Ruegeria pomeroyi DSS-3: one gene and its partners. The protein of the gene in region 2 interacts with the protein of the main gene of each other region in a pairwise test. Links are inferred from orthologs where the notes say so. Each region holds a gene or a part of one and is shown on either strand. Other genes may lie near its edges.

Region 1 (6,453 bases), 1.7 Mb from region 2 along the record:
CAGGACAAGAAGGTGGTGGACGGGCAGTTGCGCTTTATCCTGGCGCGCGGCATCGGTCAGGCCTTTGTCACCTCGGACGTCCCGCGCGAGGCGGTGCTGACTGTACTTGAGGATGCGCTGGCAAGTTGCTGAAAAGGGGCGTTTACCGCCCTTGAATCACCATCAGCTCACCCACGTTCTCGCGGGTGACATAGCCCAGCATTCGCCCGTCGGCCGAGGTGACGGCCACCGCGGGCGCCCCCTGATAAAGCGCGTCCAGCACCGTCTCCAGCCCGCTGGCTAGCGGCACCTGCGGGATCTCGCGATCCATCACCGTTTCCGCTGGATCCGAGCGCGGATGATCCGCCGCCAGCGCCGCGAACAGCCGTGCCCGTGTCACGAATCCCAACAGATGCCCCTCGCCATCCAGCACCGGGAATTCGTGCTGGGTGGTGTGCAGCACCGCCTGCGCGGCGGTGGCCAGCGTGTCGGTCGGGCCAAGCGCTTCGAACCGGGTGATCATCGCGTCGCGCGCCAGCAGGCGGCGGGTCACCGCGCGCATGGCGACATCCTGCGCCTCCGCATTGGCGGCGATAAAGACAAAGACCGCGATCAGCACCAATACCGGATTGCCGCCGCTGAGACCGGCAAAGCCGAAGAGCAGCGCCACCAGCTGCCCGGCGGCGGCGGCGATGCGGGTGGCGCGCACCCGGTCCATCGTCAGGCTGAGCGCGGCGCGCAGCACCCGCCCCCCATCCATCGGAAAGGCCGGGATCAGGTTGAACACCGCCAGGAACAGGTTGACCATCGCCAGCCGGCCCAGGAAATCGGGCTCGGCGCTGTCGATGGCGGCCAGCGTTTCGAACCGAGTGTCGACGCCGACAAGGGTGAGTGCCGCCCAGATCGCCACATTCACCGCTGGACCAGCCAGAGCCACGACGATTTCCTGCCCGGGTTTTTCGGGCATCCGGTCCAGCCGGGCCAGCCCGCCAATGGGCAGCAGCGTGATATCGGGGGTACGGATGCCGTATCGGCGCGCGGTCAGGGCGTGACCGTATTCATGCGCCACCACACAGGCAAACAGGGCCAGCACAAAGGCGGTGTTCTCCACCGCGCTGGGCCAGCCGCCCATCTGATAGGCCGAAACGCCGATCCAGCCGATGAGCAGAAAGAAGGTGACATGGACCTTCAGTTCCGAGCCGAAAAGGCGGCCGAGCGTGAAGGACCATGTCATGATATGTCTCCGGTCTTAGAACGGGATCTCGTCGTCGTCGATGCCGCCCGATGCGGGGCCGCGTCCGCGTCCACCCCCGCTGCTGCTGCCGCCACCCGAGGGGCCGCCGCCATAGGGATCGCCCGCCGGGCCGCTGTCGTAACCGCCGCCATAGCTGTCGCCGCCGCCCTGACCGCCGCCAAAGCCGCCGCCACCGCCGCCTTCGCCGCGCCCGTCGAGCATCACCAGCGTTGCGCCAAACCCCTGCAGCACCACCTCGGTGGAATAGCGGTCCTGGCCGGACTGGTCCTGCCATTTGCGCGTCTGCAACTGGCCCTCCAGATAGACCTTGGACCCTTTGCGCAGATATTGTTCGGCAACGCGGACCAGACCTTCGCTGAAGATGGCGACCGAATGCCATTCGGTCCGTTCGCGCCGCTCACCCGTATTGCGATCCTTCCAGTTTTCCGAGGTGGCAATGCGCAGGTTGCACACCTTGCCCCCGTTCTGAAATGTCCGCACCTCGGGGTCGCGGCCCAGATTTCCCACCAGAATGACTTTATTGACCGAGCCAGCCATGGGTTCCCCGTCTCCTGTTCTTGTTGCATCTTGTCTTGTGATCGGCCCGAATCTCGCCGACCCGTCCCGACAGACCCTACACGCGCGTGCGGGCAGAGGGAAACCGCTAGCAAGGTTTTGCCGGTTCAACCGGCCCGCGCGGGCAGGGTTTTCTTCGCCGTCAAACCGGCTATAGTCCCGCGCGAGGGGTTAGGGACAGGTTCATACCGATGCGCAGGCTCTTTTCCGGTTTCATCGCGGCGGCGGTTGCCGTCACCGCCATGCCTGCGGGTGCGGACATGTTCTCGACCAAGAACCGGCGCGACCTGTTCCAGAAACAGGCGCGGCTGCTCGATACACGGGGCGCCAGCCAGTACGAAAGCTCGACCCGCCTGCAACCGCCCACCGCCCAGACCACGCCGACCCGGCGCTATGCCGGCAAGTACAAGGGCGAATATCTGCAAATGGCCCGCGATGCGGCCCGGCGCCACAATATCCCCGAGGATCTGTTCCTGCGGCTGGTGCAGCAGGAAAGCGGCTGGAACCCGCATGCCAAATCGCACAAGGGCGCGCTGGGACTTGCCCAGCTTATGCCGGGCACCGCGCGGGCGCTGGGGGTCGATCCGGGCGATCCGTACGAGAACCTCGATGGCGGCGCCCGCTATCTGTCGCGGCAATACCGCAAGTTCAAATCCTGGCGCCTGGCGCTGGCGGCCTATAACGCCGGCCCCGAAGCGGTCGAGAAATACGGCGATGTTCCGCCTTATGAAGAGACCAAGAACTACGTCAAGGTGATCTGGGGCAGCTGATCGGGCCGCTCCGGCTCGGAAACCGCTCTTTACCGGGCATTCGATCTGGTCCCGCTGGGAGGCAGTTTCGAGACCTTAAGGTGCTGGCATTATGTTTGGCGGGCCTCATCCCAGTGGTTCCAGTTGGCCAAAGGGTAACCACTCATCGGGTGAATTTCGGAAGACGCCAAGCTCGCAGATCACGACAAACAGGAGTGATATAGATGCTGGTTGACGGTCTTTCCGCGTTGGTTACTGGTGGGGCTTCCGGGTTGGGACTGGCCGTGGCCGAGGCTTTGACAAATGCCGGCGCCAAGGTCGCCTTTCTGGACCTGAATGAAGAGAAGGTGTCACAGGTGGCCGATCAGATCGGCGGCGTTGGTATCGCGTGCGACGTTTCCGACCCGGGTGCAGTGTCCGACGCATGGGCAATAGCCTGCGGGCACAACGGGCAGATCCTCATCGATGTGAACTGCGCAGGTATTCCAGGTGGTATGCGGTTTGTTGGGCGTGACGGTCCGGTGGATATGGCCACCTTTGCTCGGGTCATCGCTGCCGACTTCATAGAAGCGGTCGGCGTCAAGACAAAGGACGCGGCCCGAATGATGGCGCTGGTGCCTTTGACCGAGAGCGGCGAGCGCGGGATCATCCGCCTCGATCCGGGCCTTCGGCTTCAGCTGCGATAGGTCTCGCGGTTTCGCCTGTTTTCCGGGTCGCTCTCAGCCGTTTCGATCAACCAGTCCCGGAATTTCTGGGCGTCGGGATGATCGCGACCCGTTTCTGGCGAGATAAGGTAAAAGGCTTCCTGCAAGGGCGCTTCGATATTGAATGGCTCGACAAGGCGGCCTCGCTCGATCTCGATGCCGAGCATCGAGGACCGGGCCAAAGCCACCCCGCCACCGCGCGATGCAAACTCGAATGCCAACAGCGAGGTGTCGAATTGCAGCCCCTGACCTGAATTGATGCCACTGACCTTTGCATACCTGAACCATTCGGCCCAGCCTTCCTCATAGCCAAGCACATGCAGGAGCCGGTGGTGGGCAAGGTCCGCCGGCTTTCTGATCGCATGTTCGCCTTCCAGAAGGGATGGTGCGCAAACGGGCTTGATCACTTCCCAGGTCAGTCGATCAGCCTTGTAGCCCGGCCAGCGCCCCGTTCCGTACTGGATGTCGAGGTCAAAACGCTCGTTGTCAAACTGGTCGCCCCAGACGCTGGACACCAGACGGACCTCGGTTTCAGGATGACGGTCAAAGAAACCCTGCAGCCGGGGTGCGATCCAGTTGACGGAATATCCGACCGGCGCGCGCACCGTCAGCACCTCGGAGCGCCGGAGACCGAAAACCTCTTCGGTGCCCGCCGCCAGACGTTCGAAACCGTCGCGGACCTTGGGCAGATAGGCCGCGCCGACCTTGGTCAGCACAAGGCTGCGGGGTTTGCGCTCGAACAGGGGTTCGCGCAGGTAGTGCTCCAGCAGTTTCACCTGCTTGCTGATCGCGGCCTGGGTCAGGTTCAGCTCCTGGGCGGCATTGGTGAAACTCAGATGCCGCGCCGATGCCTCGAAGGCGCGCAGCCAGGTCAGATGGGGAAGGCGTCGGGTGCTCATGGCCAACTCATGCATGAATATTGTTTGGTTATAGGGTGATTATAGGTCGCTTGAAAGCCTTGGTGGAACAGGCGCAGGATAGGGCCGGACGCTACCGGAGGTGCCGCCTTGCCGATCGACAGCAAACAGGGTTTCGACCCGCAGCGCCTGCGGCGCATCTCGAACTGGATGGAGGCCCATGTCCGCGAGGGGCGGCTGAGCGGTCTGGCCGTCCAGATCGCAAGACGGGGGGAAATCGCATTTTCCGAACGCAGGGGGTATGCCGATACGGCGACGCGCCAACCGGTCGCCCCCGATACGATCTGGCGCATCTATTCGATGACCAAGCCGGTCACCTCTCTCGCCCTGTTGATGCTTTACGAGGAAGGCGCGTTCCAGCTGGATCAGCCGGTTGCCGATTTCCTGCCGGCTTTCTGCGATCCCCGGGTCTGGAAGGGGCCGGGCCATGCGCTGGACGCGACCGAGCCGGCGCGACGCCAGATCACCATCCATGACCTGCTGACCCATCAGGCCGGTATCATCTATGGCGACCGGCAGGGGAACGCTCTGGAACAGGCCCTTTCGGCAGCCGGGCTCGATTTCGACCGTGATCTTGTCACCATGGGGCAGGCCGTCGATGCGCTGGCCGGGTTTCCGCTGGCCTTTCATCCGGGCGAGCGCTGGTTCTATGGCCTGTCGACCGATGTTCTGGGCCATCTGGTCGAGGTCATCAGCGGGCAACCGCTTGGCGCCTTTCTGAAGACCCGAATCCTTGACCCTCTCGGCATGAAAGACACCGGGTTTTCGGTGCCTGCGGACAAGGCCAGCCGGGTGGCCACGCTCTATGACCACAGCTCCGGGGGCTTTATCCCATCGGCGAACCAGGACCGTTGCCTTGCGCCGGTGACGCTTGAGAGCGGCGGGGGTGGGCTGGTGTCGACGATGGCGGATTACCAGCGTTTTGCGACGATGCTGCTCGGACGCGGTGCCTTTGACGGGGGCAGGCTGCTTGGCCGCAAGACCTTTGATCTGATGGTGTCGAACCACATGGGCGGCGATCTGGCCAGCCGGGGGCAGGCGCATTTCAGCGAAACCACATTCGAGGGGATCGGGTTCGGCCTTGGCGTGTCGGTGATGCTGGACCCGGCGCGGGCAATGATCGTCGGCTCGCCGGGCGAGTTCGCCTGGGGCGGCATGGCCTCGACGGCCTTCTGGGTGGACCCGGTCGAGGACATGACCGTGATCCTGATGACCCAGTTGATCCCATCCAGCGCTTATACGCTGCGCCGTCAGCTTCGTGTGCTGAGTTACCAGGCGCTGGTTTGAGCGCGCGCGCGGCCCCTTAGGCCATGACCAGCGCGATGACCCCCACAAGGATCAGGCTCGCCGCCCAGACGAGATCGAGGTTGAACCAGCTTTTCGACAGGAACTTCAACCCCAGCCAGCGATAGACGCCAAAGGCCAGCGCGCCGCCAGCCGTCATCATGGCAAGGCTGTGCAGCAGCGCCACCCCAAGGGCAACCGTGGTGTTCGAGGTCATCAGCACACTGGCGGCGGCATGGCCTGCGTCGGTTTCGATGGTCTTGCAGATGCCAAGGTAGATTGGCACCAGCATCAGCCCCGCACCATGGGCTAGGGCCGCAAGGAACGACCAAAGCGCCAGCTGGGTTGGCCGGACTCGGGCCAGAAACCGGGGGTGGCGGCGATTGATGGTCAGGTAGATACCGAGAGCGATGACCAGAAGCGCCGCCCCGATCTGGATCTGGCGCTGGTAGTCGACCAGCCACAAGAGCACGGTGAACGGCAGCAGGATCGCCAGCATCGACAGCAGATGCCCGCCGGCCAAAGCCGCCAGCGCTCGCCAGAGGCGGCCGGGTTTGCGTTCCATCAGCGCGGCAGAGACGGCCAAGGGCCAGCCCATGCCGGGGTTCAACCCGTGATACACTCCGGAAAAAACGACGGCCCACCACAGGGCCGCCGTTGATGTTGCAGGTTCCACGCCTCAGACGGAGGGGTAGCAGAAACTGTCGGTGGAGCAGTCTCCGCCTTCGAGCCGGATCTGGTGGCTGCGATAGCCTGCGGGGAAGTCCACCCAGAAGTCCTTGTCCAGCGTGAGCCCGCCATTTTCGCCCACATTGGCCATGACCATGGCCGCACCCCGGTCGCCGGGATAGAACTGTTCGTCCCAGGTAGAGTAGAGCGAATTGGTCCAGTAGACGCGCTTGCCGTCGCGGCTGATCTCAACCATCTGCGGGCCATAACCAAAGGTCTTGCCATTGGGGTGAGGGGTCTTCTTGACGATGCCGCCGATCTCGACCTTGCCGGTCAGAACC
Region 2 (6,414 bases):
GTTCTCGTCGGCGGGCCGCTCGATGCTGTTCTTCTGGACCTGGCGCAGCGACCGTTTCTTCAAGGGGATCGAGTGAAGCTTTCGGCAGAGATGAAGGCCTTTGAGGCGCGGCTGGGCTACTCCTTCGAGCGGCCCGAGCTTCTGGTGCGCGCGCTGACCCATGGCTCGATCTCCTCATCCACCCGGCAGGACAATCAGCGGCTGGAGTTTCTGGGCGACCGGGTGCTGGGGCTGGTGATGGCGACGGCATTGCTGGAGGCGGACAAGGATGCGACCGAGGGTCAGCTGGCACCCCGCTTCAACGCGCTGGTGCGCAAGGAGACCTGCGCCGAGGTCGCCCGCGAGGCCGATCTGGGCGCGGTGCTGAAACTGGGCCGCTCCGAGATGATGTCGGGCGGGCGGCGCAAGCTGGCGCTGCTCGGTGATGCGATGGAGGCGGTGATCGCCGCCGTCTATCGCGATGGCGGTTTTGCCGCCGCCGAGGCGGTGATCCTGCGGCTTTGGGGGGCGCGTGTCCATCAGGTCGAGGCCGACGCGCGCGATGCCAAGACCGCGCTGCAGGAATGGGCGCAGGCGCGCGGCCAGACCCCGCCACGCTATGAGCTGGTGAAACGCTCGGGCCCCGATCATGCGCCGGTCTTTACCATTCTGGCGGAACTTGCCGATGGTCGCCGGGCCGAGGCCACCGCCGGGGCCAAGCGGCAGGCCGAACAGGCCGCCGCGCGCAAGTTGCTCGACAGTCTGGACTAGGGTCTGCGATGCCGGCCCGCCTCGCCCTTCTGTTGCCGGCGCTGGCGCTGGGATACTGCGGACAGGACGAGACCGCCACCGCCTATGGTGCCGCCGGGCAGGTCTGGCAGGCCCAGAGCATCGACGCCGCCGCCTTTGCCGTAGGGGCAGAGCTGCGCTTTCCCGAACCGGGACGGATCGCGGGGCAGGGGCCATGCAACAGTTTTACCGCCCGGCTGGACGCGCCCTATCCGTGGTTTGAAATCGCCGATCTGGTCGCCACCCGCGCCGCCTGTCCCGAGTTGGAGGCCGAGGGGGCCTTCTTTGCGGCGCTTCTGGCGATGGAACAGATCGAGGTCTCGGGCGAGGTGCTGATCCTGCGCAACGAGGCCGGGCACGAGATGCTGTTCAGGGCAGCCGACTGATCAGGTCGAGCAGCCGCCCGCGTGCCTGCGGCAGCGGCGCATGGCCCAGGGCGGGCGCGACGCGGTGTTCCAGAAAATGGCCGGTGGTGCGCAGGGCCTGCGCGATCTCGGGGTCCGGCGCCGGGCCTTCGCCGCGCAGGCAGGGGGGCAGTGGCAACAGCCGTTCGGCCCATTCGCCCGCCGCGCCCGCGCTGACCGCGCGCCCGCTGCGCGGCGAGACATAGACCAGATCGTCCGAGTTGCCGGTCACCGCGCAGCTGCTCAGATCAAGGCCAAATCCCAGCGTGTCAAGCAGCGCCAGTTCCCAGCGCAGATAGGCGAGCGGCCATATCTCGTCCTGCCCCAACAGGTCGAGGAGCTGTTCGCTTTGCTTGTAGAGGCGGGGATGCGCCTCGCGCTCGGGCAGGCAAAAGGACAGCAGCGAGACCACCGCATTCAACCCGGCCAACGCCAGCCGCCCCGACATCGCCGCCGCCGCGCGCGAGCGCAGGGGTTCCACCGTGAAACTGCCCAGATGGTCCTCCAGCCGGGCGCGCCAGCTGAGGTCGAGCTGTGCACCCGGTTGCAGGATCGGCGCGATGCGGCGGCTGGTGCCACCGCGGACCACGCCCGCATGGCGGCCATGGCTGGCGGTAAAGGTGTCGATGATCGCCGAGGTCTCGCCATGGCGGCGCACGGCCAGCAGGATGCCCTGATCACGCCAGTCCATGTCGCTCCTCTCGTGTACTCGGGGTCAGAGACGGGGCATGCGGCAAGGATTGCGACATGGGTGTCACGCTGTCCGGGTCCAGGGTCACAATAGCTTTGCAACCATGTCGTCGATGAGCTCGGAATGGAACGCCTGCACGCGTTCGCCGGGCTGTTGCCCCATCACACGCTGCGCCAGCGGGTCGGCTGCGTGGATGGTCGATCCGGACATTTCCTCGAGCATCGCATGGCCGCAGAAGGGCACATACAGTTCGGAATACCCGCCTTCATGGGCGGCCACCAGCTTGCCGTCCGAAACCTGCATGACGCGCCGTGTCATTTCCCTGAACGTCTCCGCCGAGCACATCATCCGGGCGAGAGGATCGAAACCGCCCGCATCGAAACCGCATGCGATGATGACAAGATCGGCATCGAATGCCTTCAGCTTGGGGATGATCAGCCGTTCGGTCGCCTCGACATAGGCGTTGTGGCCGCAACCGGGGGGCAGGGGGATGTTCATGTTGAACCCGAGGCCGGCGCCCTTGCCCTGATCGTCGATGGACCCCGTGTCATGCGGATAGCATCTGTCCTGGTGGATCGAGATCGTCAGCACATCGTCGCGTTCGTAATAGATCGCTTCGGTTCCATTGCCGTGATGGACATCCCAATCCAGAACCGCGACCTTGCCCAGCAGCCCCTTGGCCTTGGCCGCTTCGATGGCGATGGCGATATTTGCAAGCAGGCAGAACCCGTTGGGCCAATCGGGCAGGCAATGGTGCCCGGGCGGCCGCGACAGGGCATAGGCGTTTCTGTAGCGGCCCTGCACAACCCCTTCGACGGCGTCGATCACCAGACCTGCGGACAGCATCGCGATTTCAAAGGCGCCCGGCCCAAAGGGCGTTCTCAGCCCCAGTTCGCCACCGCCTGAGTCGGACAGGCGGCGGAACTCGTCGATGTAAGAACGGGGGTGGACCCTGAGCACGTCCTCTATCGTGGCGCTGCCGCCCGTGACCATTTCCAGATCGCTGTGCAGTCCGGTGACCTCGATCAGGTTCTTCAGGCGCCGTTTTGTCTCGGGCGCCTCGGGAAGCCCGCCCGCCACCATGGGCTGTACCAGCCCGCCGACCGGCGCAAGCAGCGCATAGTTGCCTCCGAAATGCCAAAAGCACTTCTCGTTCGAGATAAATGCCGTTTTTCCCATGTGCCTTACCTCAGACAAGTATGTTTGCTTCACCGCAAGAGCTTCGCCAGAAAAGAAGGCATCTTTGGCGCAGTCGCGCAAGACATATCCCTGCGTGTCGAGCGCGCGCCGGTTGCCTGTCTTTTGCAAATCCCTTCCAGCAGGCTCTGACACAGGCCCAGAGTCAAACGGCCTCGGAGGGGTTCCGAGGCCGTTTCTTCATTCGATCTGCAAATTAACCCTTTGATCCGTTCAGGCCACGTCGCGTGACACGACACGATGGATCGGCGCGGGTCTCAGCCGCATTTGGAATGGCCGCAGCTGCGGCAGGTCATGCAGCCCTCGACCATCTGCATGTCGAACTGGCCGCAGCTGGGGCAGGCCTTGCCACGGGGCATGTCGCCATTCACCACTTGCGCCTGTGGGTCCGATTTCAGGCCCATGCCCTCGCCTTCGAGAAAGCCGATGGCAATCAAGTGCTGTTCGATCACGCCGCCGATGGCCGCAAGGATCGAGGGGATGTACTTGCCCTTGACCCAGGCGCCGCCGCGCGGATCGAACACGGCCTTCAGCTCTTCGACCACAAAGGACACATCGCCGCCGCGCCGGAACACCGCCGAGATCATCCGCGTCAGCGCCAGCGTCCAGGCGTAGTGCTCCATGTTCTTGGAGTTGATGAACACCTCGAACGGGCGGCGATGGCCGTTGATGATGATGTCGTTGATGGTCAGATAGATCGCGTGCTCGCTGTCGGGCCATTTCAGCTTGTAGGTATTGCCCTCGAGCGTCTGCGGCCGGTCCAGCGGTTCAGACATATAGATGACGTCGCCGCCCTCGGTCCCGTGCGGGGCGCTGGCGCTTTCACCCGGCGCCTTGTCGGCGCTTTCCGAGACTGTCAGGACCGAGCCCGTCACATCATTGGGGCGGTATGTCGTGCAGCCCTTGCAGCCCAGATCCCAGGCCTGCATGTAGACATCCTTGAACGCGTCGAACGAGATATCCTCGGGGCAGTTGATCGTTTTGGAGATCGAGCTGTCGATCCATTTCTGCGCCGCCGCCTGCATCCGCACGTGATCGGCAGGCGCCAGCGTCTGGGCGTTGACGAAATAGTCGGGCAGGGGGGCGTCGGCGAACTTGTCGCGCCACATCTGCACCGCGTAATCGACCACCTCTTCCTCGGTCCGGCTGCCGTCTTTTTGCAGCACTTTGCGGGTATAGGCATAGGCAAAGACCGGTTCGATCCCCGACGACACGTTGCCGGCATAAAGCGAGATGGTCCCGGTCGGCGCGATCGAGGTCAACAGCGCGTTGCGGATGCCATGGGTGCGGATCGCCTCGCGCACATCCTCGTCCATCGCCCGCATGGTGCCCGAGGCCAGGTATTTCTCGGCGTCAAACAGGGGAAAGGCGCCCTTTTCCTTGGCCAGCTCGACCGAGGCAAGATAGGCGGCGCGGGCGATGGCGTGCAGCCAGTCCTCGGTCTGCTTGGCGGCCTCGTCGCTGCCATACCGCAAACCCAGCATCAACAGCGCATCGGCCAGCCCGGTCACGCCCAGCCCGATCCGGCGCTTGTTCTGTGCCTCGGCGGCCTGTTCGGGCAGCGGGAACCTCGAGGCATCGACCACGTTGTCCATCATCCGCACGGCGGTGGCGACCAGCTTTTGCAGCGCTTCGGGGTCAAGTTCTGCCGCGTCTTCGAACGGGTTCGACACCAGCCGCGCCAGGTTGACCGAGCCCAGCAGGCAGGCGCCATAGGGTGGCAGGGGCTGTTCACCACAGGGGTTGGTGGCGGCGATGGTCTCGACATAGTTCAGGTTGTTGGCCGCGTTGATGCGGTCGATGAAGATCACGCCCGGCTCGGCATAATCATAGGTGGCCTGCATGATCTTGTTCCACAGGGTCCGCGCCTCGACCGTGTGATAGACCTTGCCGTCGAATTGCAGCTCCCACGAGCCGTCGGCCTTGACGGCCTCCATGAAGGCATCGGTCACCAGCACCGACATGTTGAACATGCGCAGGCGGGCGGGGTCGGACTTGGCACCGATGAACTGTTCGATATCGGGATGGTCGCAGCGCATGGTCGCCATCATCGCGCCCCGGCGGGAACCGGCGGACATGATGGTGCGGCACATGGCATCCCACACATCCATGAAGCTGAGCGGCCCCGAAGCATCGGCGGCCACGCCTTTGACATCCGCGCCGCGCGGGCGGATGGTCGAGAAGTCGTAGCCGATGCCGCCGCCCTGCTGCATGGTCAGCGCCGCCTCTTTCAGCATCTCAAAGATGCCGCCCATGCTGTCGGGGATGGTGCCCATGACAAAGCAGTTGAACAGCGTCACCTGCCGCGCGGTGCCCGCACCGGCGGTGATGCGCCCGGCAGGCAGATATTTGAAATCCTCCAGCGCGGTGTAGAATTCCCGCTCCCAGCGGTCGGGATCCTGTTCGACGCGGGCCAGATCGCGGGCGATCCGGCGCCAGCTGTCCTCGACCGTCTGGTCGATCGGGGTGCCGTCCGCCTGTTTGAAACGGTATTTCATGTCCCAAATCTGCTCGGCGATGGGGGCGGCGAAACGGCTCATCGGATGATTCCCTCGTGCTGGAAGAGGTATCCAGCTTAAACCAAATGTGAGGTGGGCCACAACTGCTTGATGCCGGCGAGGGGTGAGCTACAATATCAAGGTGGGTCTCGGGACGACTCTGTGGGAAAGCTGTGGATAACTACGTCAATCTGATCAAGCTCAGCGTCGGCTCGGAAAGTGTCGACAGCTTGGCCGAATGGCAGGCGACGCGCCGGGCGCAGACGCCGGACGGATTGCCGCGCCATGTCACCCGCATGTGGCCCAAGCGCGAGGGGGAGATCCTGAATGGCGGGTCGATCTATTGGGTGATCAAGGGGTTGATCCAGTGCCGACAGCGGGTGATTCGGATGGACGAGGTCACCGGACAGGACGGCACCCGCCATTGCGCGCTGGTGCTCGACCCCGAACTGCATCGCACTCACAGCACCCAGAAACGCCCGTTCCAGGGCTGGCGCTATCTGAACCCCGCTGATACGCCGCCCGATCTGCCCAAGGGGCGCGCCCAGGACGACGCGCTGCCCGAGGACCTGAACCGGGCCCTGGCCGAGATCGGGGTGATCTGAGCCTCAGCCGGTCCAGGGGCTGTGGCGCAGGATGTCGGCGAATTCCGCGACCAGTTGCGGGAACTGGGCCCGGGTGTGGATCAGCATCGAGACGCTGCGCTGCTCCTCCAGCCCGGCGATGGGGCGGAACACCAACTCTTTAGGCTGCACCTGCGCGACCGAGCGCGGCAGGATCGTCACCCATTTCCCCGTGCGCACCATCGCCAGCAGCGAATGGGTGTTGTGCACGGTGATCCGGGCCCGGGGCAGGG
Region 3 (6,404 bases), 370 kb from region 2 along the record:
CCCGAAACCGGCGGCCCCGCACTGGCGGTTCTGGACCGAGGCCGAGCGCACACGCATCTTTCGCGCCGAGTTCCTCAGCAACGGGATGTTCCTGCTGAAATGGATGACGCTGGCCTATGTGATCGAGGCGCTGCTGGTCACCTATGTGCCGGCAGAAGTGATCGCTGGGCTGGTCGGGGGCGAGGGGGTAATGCCCATCGTGGTGGCCGCGCTGGTTGGCATGCCAGCCTATCTGAACTCTTACGTGGCGCCGCCGCTGCTGGCGGGGCTGATGGAACAGGGCATGACAGGTGGGGCGGCCATGGCCTTCATGGTGGCGGGCGCGGTCAGCTCGATCCCGGCGATGGCGGCGGTCTGGTCACTGGTGAAACCGCGCGTCTTTGCGCTGTATCTCGGGCTTGGCCTGACCGGCGCGGTGATCGCCGGCATGCTGTTCCAGACGCTGTAACCCGGTTACTGCCCCGTGCAATGCTGGGGCAGTTTCAGCCGATAGCGTGCCTCGCCACTGGTGACATAGACGCGCTTTTCCACACAGGCGGTGGTGGTCACGCTGGCCGCCACCGGCCCCTCGGTCGAGGTGATCGAGGTCGCCTGGCCACCCGGCAGGCGCACCGAGACAATCGCCCCGTTGCGCAGATCTCCGTTGATCGCGGTCAACGACAACACGTCGAGGGTCAGAAACGCCTCGTGCTCATGAGGCTCTTCTCCCCTGCCGAACAGCAGAAGCCCGCCAAGGATGGCGGCGAACAGGGCACCGGCGGCAAGCGCGGCGCCGCGGGTGTGCAGGAAGGCATAGACCGACACCGCCCGGTGCGGGCCAATCAGTTTGGAAAGCAAATCAAGCATGGGTCGCCGAATGTGAAAAAGCCCCGGCCACAGGGCCGGGGCGGTTTCGATCAGTAACGCGGATCGTCGTCTTCGTCCTCGTCATCCGTGCCGCCCTTGGGCAGGTTGAAGAAGCTGTCGGCATCGGCGATGGACCGGTGATCTTCCTCGTCGTCATCGCTGGTGCTGATCGGCTCGGACAGCGAGAAATTCTCCAGCCCCTCGATCGCGGTCGGGATGCGCGGTCCGGTATCCATGCCCAGCGACTGTTCGGTCGAAACCAGCTTGCGGCGCTCGTCATCGCTCATCACGCCACCTTCGGCGGCTTTCTTGGCGGCGGCCTTTTGCACCACCGAGTCCAGCTCCGACTGGCGGCACAGGCCCAGCGCCACCGGGTCGATGGGCTGCATGTTGGAAATGTTCCAGTGGGTGCGCTCGCGGATCGACTGGATGGTCGGCTTGGTGGTGCCGACCAGCTTGGCGATCTGGCCATCGGACAGTTCGGGGTGGAACTTGACCAGCCACAGGATCGCGTTCGGGCGGTCCTGGCGTTTGGACAGCGGGGTGTAACGCGGGCCACGGCGCTTTTCCTCGCCGGCGGCGGCCGGGTTGAACTTGAGCTTCAGCTTGTGCAGCGGGTTCTGCTCGGCCTTGTCGATTTCTTCCTGGGTCAGCTGGTTGTTGGCGATGGGGTCGAACCCCTTGACGCCTGCCGCCACATCACCATCGGCAATGCCCTGAATTTCCAGCTCGTGCATGCCGACGAAATCGGCGATCTGCTTGAAGCTGATCGTCGTGTTGTCCACCAGCCAGACGGCGGTTGCCTTGGCCATCAGAGGTTTTGCCATGGCTTGTCTCCTTGCGAATACATCTCTCCCGTCGCCGGAATTCGGCTGCCCCGTGGTCTGGGGCGTGTTTCCGTTGTCGGGGAACTCCGACCGTATATAGTCAGGCCGGGCAGATAAGGAAAGAGCGAATGCGCTGGCTGGTTTTATGGGCATTGACCGCAACCGCCGCCTGGGCCGAGGGCGAGCAGGCGGGCGATTTCGACTATTACGTGTTGTCGCTCAGCTGGTCGCCCAACTGGTGCGAGACCACCGGCGATGCGCGCGGCGCCGATCAATGTGACGCGCGCCATGACTATGGCTGGGTGTTGCACGGGCTGTGGCCGCAGTATCACCAGGGCTGGCCCAGCTATTGCCGCACGCCCGAGGCGCCGCCCAGCCGCCGGATGAGCGCGGAAATGGCCGATATCCAAGGCAGTTCCGGCCTGGCCTGGCATCAGTGGAAGAAACACGGCACCTGCTCGGGGCTGAGTGCGGCGGCTTATTACGCCCTGTCGCGCGAGGCATTCGACAGCGTGATCCGCCCGCCGGTCTTTCGCCAGTTGGACAAGGCTGTGAAACTGCCCGCCCGGCTGGTCGAAGAGGCCTTCCTGAAGGCCAATCCCGCCCTTGAACCCGACATGGTGACCGTGACCTGCGCCGATGGTTTCATTCAGGAGGTGCGCATCTGCCTGTCGACATCTCTCGACCCGGTGCCCTGCGGCCGCGACGTGGTGCGCGACTGCCGGCTCAAGGATGCGGTGTTCACGCCGATTCGCTGAACGACCGCATCCGGTCCGGGGTCGGGTCTCAGTTCTGGGCCTTCTGGCATTCGCGCGCATATTCCAGCGCCTTCGAGGTGCCCTTGAGATCAATCGCCATGACCTGCTGACCCTCGGCGCCATAAACCGTCATCACCTTGCGCTGGGCGATGGCATGCACGAATTCGCGGTCGGTGAAGAACACCGTCGCGCCGCGCACCTTGCCCTTGTTGGCGCCGATGGCGGTGGCCTCGAACCGCTCGCCATCCAGATCGAAGGTAATGGGATAGCTGCCGCCATCCTCGATGGAACCCCAGTTCTTGTTGAAGACGGTGAAATAGCCGCGGTTGCCGGTGCGGTCATAGCCAAGCCGCACCACCGACAGATCCTCGTAAACCGTCTGGATCAGACAGCCATTGCCCAGCGCCGGGTCGACCATCAGGTTCCAGCCATGCACGAACCCCTTGTCGATCAGCTCCTGCGACCAGGCAGCGGTGGCGGTGGCGGCGGCAAGAACAAGGGCAAGAATGCGGGTCATCGGGGATACTCCGGGGAATGAATGTCTGAACCCTTGGTACCCGCAAATCCGGGCGTGCCAAAGGCAAAGATGCAGGCCGGGACACAAAGGCCGCTTTGTCTCGCAAATGCGCCTACAGTTCCTTGCGCGCGCGCATCGCGGCCGAGATCGTGCCGTCGTCGAGATAATCCAGCTCGCCCCCGATCGGCACGCCCTGCGCCAACGAGGTCAGCCGCACCCGGCCGCCCAGCTGATCGGCGATGTAATGGGCGGTGGTCTGGCCGTCGATGGTGGCGTTGAGCGCCAGGATCACCTCGGAGATCGCCTCGGCGGTGACGCGATCCGCCAGCCGGGGAATGCGCAACTCGTCCGGGCCGACCCCATCCAGCGCCGACAGAGTGCCACCCAGCACGTGATAACGGCCCTTGAAGACGCCCGAACGTTCCATCGCCCACAGATCGGCCACGTCCTCGACCACGCACAGCTCGCCGGTCGCGCGCCGTTCATCGGTGCAGATATCGCAGATATCCGAGGTGCCGACATTGCCGCAGTTGAGGCATTCGCGGGCGGTGGCCGCAACCTGCCCCATCAGATCGGCCAGCGGGGTCAAGAGCAGCGCGCGCTTGCGGATGAGATGCAGCACCGCGCGCCGCGCCGAGCGCGGGCCCAGACCGGGCAGACGCGCCATCAGCTCGATCAGCGCGTCGATATCCTTGGTCGATCCGGCCATATCCTGTTCCCCGTGCGATCCCCGCTTTGACGCGATCATGCCCGCAGTTCAAAGCAAAGGGAACGGCCCGCGCATCAGAACGGCAGCTTGATGTCCTTGGGCAGGCCCATGGCCTCGGTCAGGGCGGCCATCTCCTCTTGCGCCTTTTCGGCGGCTTTGGCCTGTGCGTCCTTGATCGCGGCCAGGATCAGGTCTTCGACCACTTCCTTGTCGTCGCCGTTGAAGATCGACGGGTCGATATCCAGCCCTTTGAGCTCGCCCTTGGCGGTGGCGGTGGCCTTGACCAGCCCGGCCCCGGATTCGCCGGTGACCAGGACAGAGTTCAGGTCCTCTTGCATCTGCGCCATCTTGGTCTGCAGTTCCTGCGCCGATTTCATCATCTTGGCCATGTCGCCAAGTCCGCCCAATCCTTTGAACATGGGTATCTCCTGTGTTCCGGTTCCGGGGCTAGATACGGACGCCCTGCCGTTCAGGCAAGGGGAATGCGGCGCGAAACCGCGCCCGGTGGGAATGCGGCACGAAACCGCGCCCGATAAGCGCCCGGTGTCAACCCAGTCCGCGACTTGAAGGCGCGGGCAAAGGCGGGCAGGTCGGCATACCCGACCGTCCAGGCGATCTGGGCGATGTTCTCGGCCCCGCGTTCCAGCGCGCCGCGCGCCTTCTCGATCCTGAGCGCTTGCAGATAGGTCGCAGGCGCATGGCCGGTCGCGGCCTGAAACCGGCGGATGAAGCTGCGCAGCGGCAGACCGGCCACCTGTGCCAGTTGTGGCACAGTCAACGGACCTTGCAGATGCATCTCCATATGACGCTGAGCCGCCAGCACGGCGGTATCGCCATGACCGCGCTCGGGGCGAAAGCTTGAATAGTTGCGCTGCTCGCGTCCGGCCGGGTCAATCAGCAGGTATCGCGCCAGCCGCGAAACCATGGCGCCGCCATACCACAAGCCGGTCAGGTGCAGGCCCAGATCTGTCCAGGCCATCAGCCCACCAGCCGTGATCACATCGCCATCGTCGATCAGGATATGTTCAGGCTCCAACCGGGCCTTGGGAAAGGTCTCTCGAAACGACTCCTCAAGCCCCCAATGGGTGGTAACCGGGCGCCCGTCAAGCAGTCCGGCATGGCCCAGCCAGAAAGCGCCTGCACAGACAGAGCAAGCCAGCGCGCCCTGAGCATGCTGCCGGTGCGCCCATCTGGCCAGGGGGTGATCGAGCGCCCCGCGTGCGCCGCCGATCGAGGGCGGAAAGAGGAGCGCGGTAACCCCCTGTTGCGGCAGGGTGTCGGCGTTGACGATGGTGACCTCGGGCCCGGCAGCCTCTGGGTCGAGCCGCGCGATCAGGCGGAACATGTCGGCGAGACCATGCAGCGCGGCCCGCTGCGCGCCGGGATAGTCGACCAAGGCTATGTTTGGCACAATCTGCATGGTCATTGTCATATACGCCAATCGTACCCCTGCTCAATCCGTATCAGGATGCAGGTCATGAATTTGGAACGGAGACTGACAATGACCAAAACAGCCCTGATCCTGGTCGATATCCAGAACGACTATTTCCCCGGCGGCGCATGGGAGGTGCCCGGGATGGAGGCGGCCGCCGGACAAGCCGCCCACCTGTTGGCGGCGGCGCGGCGCGACGGGGTGCTGGTGATCCATGTACGGCACGAGTTTGCCAGTGCCGAGGCGCCCTTTTTCCGCCCCGGAAGCAGCGGTGCCGAGATTCACGCCTCTGTCGCTCCTACCGCGACAGAGACGGTTCTGACCAAGGCACGGCCCAATGCCTTTGTCGGCACCGCGCTGCTGGACCTATTGCAGGGTGGGGACATCCAGGCGGTCACCCTTTGTGGGGCAATGACCCAGATGTGCATCGACGCCACCGCCCGCGCGGCGGCTGACCTCGGCTTTGCCGTCACCGTGGCCGCCGATGCCTGTGCGGCACGGGCCGTTTCGTTCGACGGGCAGGACGTGCCCGCCGAGATGGTGCATGCGGCGTTTCTGGCGCCGCTTGCTGCCAGTTATGGCCGGGTGGTTCCGGTCTCAACCTTGCTCGACTAGCTCAGCGCAGCGCCTCGGCGCGCAGCTTGTCCATCAGGGATTGCAGGGTCTGGGCATAAAGTTCGCCGGTCAGATGGCCGTTCTCGTCGAACTGGTTGGAACTGTCCGCCAGATGCACCTCGGGGCCACTCAGCAGGCGCGGCTGAAACGGCACCATGAAGCCGCGCAGAACCGCCTGTGCGCGCTCACCCCCGGCGCGGCCACCCGCCGCCGACATCACCGCGACCGGCTTGTCCGCCCAGGGTTTGCCGCTGGTGCGGCTGACCCAGTCGAGCGCGTTCTTTAGCGCGCCCGACGGCCCCTTGTTGTATTCCGGGGTCGAGATGATCACCGCATCCGCCGCCGCGATCTGGTCGGCCAGGCGCTGCACCGCCTCGGGAATGCCCTGTGCGGCCTCGTCATCGCCGTCGTAGAGCGGAAGATTCAAATCAGCCTCGGTATAGGTCGAGGGTCCGAACAGACGCGCCGCTTCGCGCAGCAGCTTGCGGTTGGTCGAGGCGGCGCGCAAGGCACCACTGAGGCCCAGCAGGGTGAGGTCGGTCATTGGGTTCTCCTGTTTCTGCGTCCCCCGCTACCTAAGGGGCAATGCCTGCGATCCAAACCCCTGACTGCGCGCAAGCGATGTTCATTTACGCAGAGAGCCGCCCGTCGCCCGCTGTCAGGCCACGATGATCACCTGCCCGCTCAGCGCCCCTTCGAC

Evidence for each region.
Region 1: the proteins of recO (region 2) and ssb interact in binary tests that used the Escherichia coli proteins (3 or more experiments, as listed by UniProt). The link is inferred for Ruegeria pomeroyi DSS-3 from one-to-one orthologs.
Region 3: the proteins of recO (region 2) and recR interact in binary tests that used the Escherichia coli proteins (3 or more experiments, as listed by UniProt). The link is inferred for Ruegeria pomeroyi DSS-3 from one-to-one orthologs.

Annotation. Positions count from the first base shown.
Region 1 is NC_003911.12:1,740,014-1,746,466, forward strand. What follows is about bases 1-2,774. They hold ssb (single-stranded DNA-binding protein), read right to left. Parts: upstream 1,772-2,774; coding sequence 1,229-1,771; downstream 1-1,228. Other genes in these bases: aroB (3-dehydroquinate synthase), read left to right, coding at 1-132; SPO_RS08320 (site-2 protease family protein), read right to left, coding at 143-1,213; SPO_RS08330 (lytic transglycosylase domain-containing protein), read left to right, coding at 1,981-2,559; SPO_RS08335 (SDR family NAD(P)-dependent oxidoreductase), read left to right, coding at 2,763-2,774. Outside these bases: more of SPO_RS08335, read left to right, coding at 2,775-3,224; transcriptional regulator GcvA, read right to left, coding at 3,212-4,141; SPO_RS08345 (serine hydrolase domain-containing protein), read left to right, coding at 4,250-5,446; SPO_RS08350 (hypothetical protein), read right to left, coding at 5,463-6,041; SPO_RS08355 (selenium-binding protein SBP56-related protein), read right to left, coding at 6,123-6,453. UniProt on the Escherichia coli protein: Plays an important role in DNA replication, recombination and repair. Binds to ssDNA and to an array of partner proteins to recruit them to their sites of action during DNA metabolism. Acts as a sliding platform that migrates on DNA via reptation.
Region 2 is NC_003911.12:3,404,673-3,411,086, reverse strand. What follows is about bases 1-2,735. They hold recO (DNA repair protein RecO), read right to left. Parts: upstream 1,864-2,735; coding sequence 1,138-1,863; downstream 1-1,137. Other genes in these bases: SPO_RS16185 (class II histone deacetylase), read right to left, coding at 1,948-2,735; SPO_RS16195 (META domain-containing protein), read left to right, coding at 759-1,154; rnc (ribonuclease III), read left to right, coding at 73-750; lepB (signal peptidase I), read left to right, coding at 1-76. Also shown: more of SPO_RS16185, read right to left, coding at 2,736-3,042; SPO_RS16180 (adenosylcobalamin-dependent ribonucleoside-diphosphate reductase), read right to left, coding at 3,318-5,600; SPO_RS16175 (DUF1489 family protein), read left to right, coding at 5,732-6,163; SPO_RS16170 (LysR family transcriptional regulator), read right to left, coding at 6,167-6,414. UniProt on the Escherichia coli protein: Involved in DNA repair and RecF pathway recombination.
Region 3 is NC_003911.12:3,778,058-3,784,461, forward strand. Bases 1,860-4,584 are described here. They hold recR (recombination mediator RecR), read right to left. Parts: upstream 3,658-4,584; coding sequence 3,061-3,657; downstream 1,860-3,060. Other genes in these bases: SPO_RS18070 (ribonuclease T2 family protein), read left to right, coding at 1,860-2,431; SPO_RS18075 (hypothetical protein), read right to left, coding at 2,460-2,948; SPO_RS18085 (YbaB/EbfC family nucleoid-associated protein), read right to left, coding at 3,732-4,076; SPO_RS18090 (GlxA family transcriptional regulator), read right to left, coding at 4,127-4,584. Outside these bases: SPO_RS18055 (permease), read left to right, coding at 1-448; SPO_RS18060 (hypothetical protein), read right to left, coding at 454-846; SPO_RS18065 (DUF1013 domain-containing protein), read right to left, coding at 897-1,673; more of SPO_RS18070, read left to right, coding at 1,802-1,859; more of SPO_RS18090, read right to left, coding at 4,585-5,077; SPO_RS18095 (cysteine hydrolase family protein), read left to right, coding at 5,159-5,704; SPO_RS18100 (NADPH-dependent FMN reductase), read right to left, coding at 5,706-6,248; SPO_RS18105 (short chain dehydrogenase), read right to left, coding at 6,363-6,404. UniProt on the Escherichia coli protein: May play a role in DNA repair. It seems to be involved in an RecBC-independent recombinational process of DNA repair. It may act with RecF and RecO.